Regions from separate parts of the Tardiphaga sp. 862_B3_N4_1 genome, predicted to be linked through region 2. Evidence: riboswitches for the same ligand, from Rfam matches in the RefSeq annotation. Region 2 holds a riboswitch; the other holds the start of a gene.

Region 1 (2,394 bases), 1.1 Mb from region 2:
CGCGGCGCCGGCGTCGCCACCGCAGAGTTCAGCGGCAAGGTCTGTTGTGGAAACGCCATCTCTATGTCCCCGTAACAGGCAGGCCGCGCACGGAGGCTGCGGAGTTCAGAAATGCACCGGCGATATCGAGGAACTCGGGCACGTCGAGCAGGAAGGCATCATGACCCTTGTCGGTTTCGATCTCCGCAAAGGACACGCGGACGCCGCCGGCATTCAGCGCGTGCACGACGTCGCGCGATTCTGCCGTCGGGAACAGCCAGTCGGATGTGAACGACATCAGACAGAAACGCGTCTGCGTATCGCGAAACGCTTCCGCAAGCTTGCCGTTGTGGTCGGCTGCGATATCGAAATAGTCCATCGCACGCGTCAGATAGAGATAGGAGTTGGCATCGAAGCGCTCGACGAAGGACGAGCCCTGATAGCGCAGATAGCTCTCGACCTGGAAATCAGCATCGAAGGAGAATGTCGGCAACTCCCTGTCCTGCATGCGGCGGCCGAACTTGCGGTGCAAGGCGGCATCCGACAGATAGGTGATATGCGCGGCCATCCGCGCAACGCCGAGGCCGCGATGCGGATGCGTGCCTTCCTCGAAGTAGCGCCCGCCGCGCCAATCGGGATCGGCCATCACGGCCTGACGCCCCAATTCGTGGAAGGCGATATTCTGCGCCGAGTGCCGCGTGCTGCAGGCGACCGCCAGCGCGGAGAACACGCGCTCCGGATAGGCCGCGGTCCATTGCAGCGTCTGCATGCCGCCCATGGAACCGCCGACGACGCAAAACAACTGACCGATACCGAGACTGTCGATCAGCATCGCCTGCGCACGCACCATGTCGGGAATGGTGATCACCGGAAAATCCAGTCCCCAGATCTTGCCGGTGGCGGGATTGGTCGAGGCCGGACCGGTCGAGCCCATGCAGCCGCCGAGCACATTCGAACAGATGATGAAGTAGCGTTCGGTATCGAGTGCCTTGCCGGGGCCGACCAGTGTCTGCCACCAGCCGGGCTTGCCGGTGATCGGATTGATATTGGCGACGTGCTGGTCGCCGGTCAAAGCGTGGCAGACCAGGATCGCATTGGATTTGTCAGCGTTGAGCGTTCCGTAGGTCTGATAGGCGATCTGGAACGGGGCGAGGTCGACGCCGCAATCGAGCCGCAGCGGCTGATCCATGCCAAAACCCGCGACCAGCGAGGTCGGATGATCGGCTTCATGTCCACGCTCATCGGGGCGGACAACCGGACTCTTCACCAGTTCGACATTTACCATCTTGATACCGGCCTCCTCAGGAGGTTCTCAAACCAAAACCGGAATCAGGCCATAAAAAACCCGGCCTGAACAAATAGCTCGGCCGGGATCAAACTGTCCCCGGCCTGTTTAGCGAGTTGTTTAACGTGGCTGCAAGCCGGCCGGCTCAAATGACCACGGAAGAGACCAGAAACTAGTCCCACACCCGCCCGCCGTCAATATGGGCATACCCCGGTCAAATTGCCCAACTGCCCTGCGGCCAAATCTTCCATGTTTTCTTTGCTTTCCGGCACCGTCTTACCTAATCAATGGCCGTGCCCGCCGGCTCCCCGGAGCCGGCCCGGCAAGCTCGACGGGACCTATCACGCCTCCCGTCCCGAAGGTTTTGAACATGTCGAAATTACCACCCGCCCCGCCCTCGCTGGATGAACTGCGCAAAGAGATCGACAGCATCGACGCGCAGGTTCACGCCCTGTTGATGCAGCGCGGCGACATCATCGACCGGCTGATTTCCGTGAAGCAGACCCAGGAGGTCGGCTCGGCCTTCCGGCCGGCGCGCGAGGCCGACATGATGCGCCGTCTGGTGCAGCGCCATCGCGGCATCCTGCCGATCGACACCGTCGAGAGCATCTGGCGGGTGATCATCTCGACTTTCACTTACGTTCAGGCGCCGTTCTCGGTGCATGCGGATCTGTCGCTCGGCGAGAGCGCGATGCGGGATTCCGCGCGCTTTCACTTCGGCTTCACGGTGCCTTACGTCGCGCATTTCAGCGCCGCCGCAGCGGTCGAGGCCGTGGCCAAGTCCAAGGGTGATCTCGCGCTGGTCTCGGCCACATCCAGCCGCACACCATGGTGGATTCCACTGGAAGCCCAGGGCGCGCCGAAGATCATCGCGCGCCTGCCGTTCATTGAACGCGCCGACCATCCGGCCGCATTGCCGGTGTTCGTGGTGTCACGCGTTGCCGACAGCGCTATGGTGACCGAGGTCGAGATGTGGAGCGTGCGGGTGTCCGGCTGGAATGCCGAGACCGCGCGTGCGCTGTCGCCGCTGGCCGAAATCGTCGCCGTGCCGGATACCGCCTTTGACGGCGCGGCGCTGCTGATCTCGATCACGAGAGCCTCCAGCCTCGACAAGATCAAGTCGGCGCTGA
Region 2 (2,394 bases):
TCTCAGCCGTCATTGCGAGCCCGCGAAATTCGCCTTCGGCGATTTTCGCGGAGCGAAGCAATCCAGTCTTGCTTGAAAGAAAGTCTGGATTGCTTCGTCGCAAGTGCTCCTCGCAATGACGATGGAGAGATTGGCTACGCCTTCGCCAGTGCCGCTTCGAGATCCTCGATCAGATCGTCACGATGCTCGAGGCCGGCCGAGAAGCGGATGAAGCCTTCCGTGATCCCGAGTTCAAGCCGTGCTTCGAGCGGCAGACGCTGATGCGTCGTCGTCGCTGGATGCGTGACGAGGCTCTTTGCATCGCCGAGATTGTTCGAGATACGAGCCACTTTCAGCTCGTTGAGGACGCGGAATGCAGCTGCCTTGCCGCCCTTCACCTCGAAGCCGATCAGCGTCGATCCCGCACGCATCTGCTTCTTCACCGTTGCCGCCTGCGGATGATCCTCGCGGCCCGGATAGATCAGCCGCGAAATCTTCGGATGCTGCGCCAGCACGTCTGCGATGGCAGCCGCGGTCTGCGTCTGCCGTTCGACACGGATCGCCAGCGTCTCCAGTCCCTTCACCAGCGTCCACGCATTGAACGGCGAGATCGAGGGCCCGGTCTGGCGCAGATAGTTGTGAATATGCTCGTCGATGAAGTCCTTCGACGACAGGATGATGCCGCCGAGACAGCGTCCCTGACCGTCGATGTGCTTGGTTGCCGAATACACGACAACATCCGCACCGAGCGCCAGCGGGCTCTGCCAGAGCGGCGTCGCGAACACGTTATCGACGATCAGCCGCGCACCGCCGGCATGGGCGATGTCAGCGATGGCTGATATGTCGAGCACGTCGAGCGTCGGATTGGTCGGACTTTCCAGGAACAGCGACTTGGTGTTCGGGCGCATCGCCTTCTGCCACTGGTCGAGGTCGAGTCCATCGACAAGCGTGAATTCGATGCCGTAGCGCGGCAGCAGCTCTTCGATGACGTAGCGACAGGAGCCGAACAGCGCCTTGGAGGCGACGACGTGATCGCCCATGCGCAGCGGCGCGAGAATGGCGGTGGTCACGGCGGCCATGCCGGTGGCCGTCGAGCGTGCAGCCTCCGCACCTTCGAGGTCGATCATGCGGCTCTCGAACATCGACGTATTCGGATTCGAAAAGCGCGAATAGATGAAACCGGGATCTTCGCCCTTGAACCGCGCCTCGCAGGCTTCTGCGGTCTCGTAGATGAAGCCCTGCGTGAGGAAGAGGGCTTCGGACGTCTCGTTGAATTGCGAGCGCAGCGCGCCGGAATGAACGAGCCGGGTTTCGGGGCGATAGGACTTCGTAGACATGTGACCTCCAACGTACCCGCGTAACACGGGCACAAAAAAACCGGCCTGGACGGACGTCCTCAGGCCGGGATCGCATGCTGGAAGGACATGTGTCCCCGGCCTGTTTAGCGACTTATTTTACGTGGCTGCAAGCCGGCCGGCTCAAATCACCACGGGATAACGATGTGCATATTCCCGCTTGCCCTTTTCGTCAAGGCGGGGCTGAGATAACCGATAAAGTCGCTATTTTTCAGTGTATTCTCGCTGAAGGACGACCGAAGGACGAGACCTGTGCCGTTTACGCTTGCCCCCGATGCCGATGGAATTCTGCCCGACCGCATGATTGCTGCGATGGCCGATGCCGGCCTGATCCTGCCGGAATATCCCTTCGTCGAGAGCCAGATTCAGCCCGCCAGCCTGGATCTGCGGCTTGGCTCCATCGCCTATCGCGTGCGCGCCAGCTTCCTGCCGGGGCCGAATTCGACGGTCGCCGAACGCATCGACGAGTTGAAGCTGCACGAGATCGACCTGTCGGACGGTGCGGTGCTCGAAACCAACTGCGTCTACATCGTGCCGTTGATCGAGAGCCTGGCGCTGCCGCCGAACATCTTCGCGGCCGCCAATCCGAAGAGCTCCACGGGGCGCCTCGACGTGTTCACGCGGGTGATCGCTGATGGCACCAGGCGGTTCGATGTGATCGGTGCGGGCTATCACGGGCCGCTTTATGCCGAGATCAGCCCGAAGACATTCCCGGTATTGCTGCGCGAAGGCTCGCGCCTGTCGCAGGTCCGTTTCCGTGTCGGCGATGCCGTGCTCGATACGGAAGCGCTGGAAGAGCTTCACGCGCAAGAGCCGCTGGTCGACAGCGACACGGCCGATCTCAACAATGGCCTCGCGCTCTCGGTTGATCTCTCCGGCGAAAACGCCTCCGGCTTCGTCGGCTACCGTGCCAAGCGTCATACCGGCGTGGTCGATATCGATCGTCGCGGTGGCTACAGCGTCAATGAATTCTGGGAGCCGATCTCGGCGCGCAAGGACGGTACGCTGATCCTCGATCCTGGCGAGTTCTATATCCTCGCCTCCAAGGAAGCGGTGCAGG

What was found. A riboswitch is a leader RNA that binds a small molecule or an ion and turns the genes downstream of it on or off. The one in region 2 is predicted to bind S-adenosylmethionine.
Region 1: another riboswitch for S-adenosylmethionine. It lies ahead of metX (homoserine O-acetyltransferase MetX); the one in region 2 lies ahead of AB8B02_RS26915 (O-succinylhomoserine sulfhydrylase).

What each region holds. Positions count from the first base shown of each region.
Region 1 covers NZ_JBPWQB010000002.1:898,910-901,303, forward strand. The annotation lists gene metW (methionine biosynthesis protein MetW) at 1-59, opposite strand, end outside; gene metX (homoserine O-acetyltransferase MetX) at 62-1,264, opposite strand; SAM riboswitch at 1,352-1,431, opposite strand; gene AB8B02_RS21490 (chorismate mutase) at 1,635-2,394, shown strand, end outside.
Region 2 covers NZ_JBPWQB010000002.1:2,043,248-2,045,641, forward strand. The annotation lists gene AB8B02_RS26915 (O-succinylhomoserine sulfhydrylase) at 135-1,316, opposite strand; SAM riboswitch at 1,400-1,479, opposite strand; gene AB8B02_RS26920 (2'-deoxycytidine 5'-triphosphate deaminase) at 1,587-2,394, shown strand, end outside.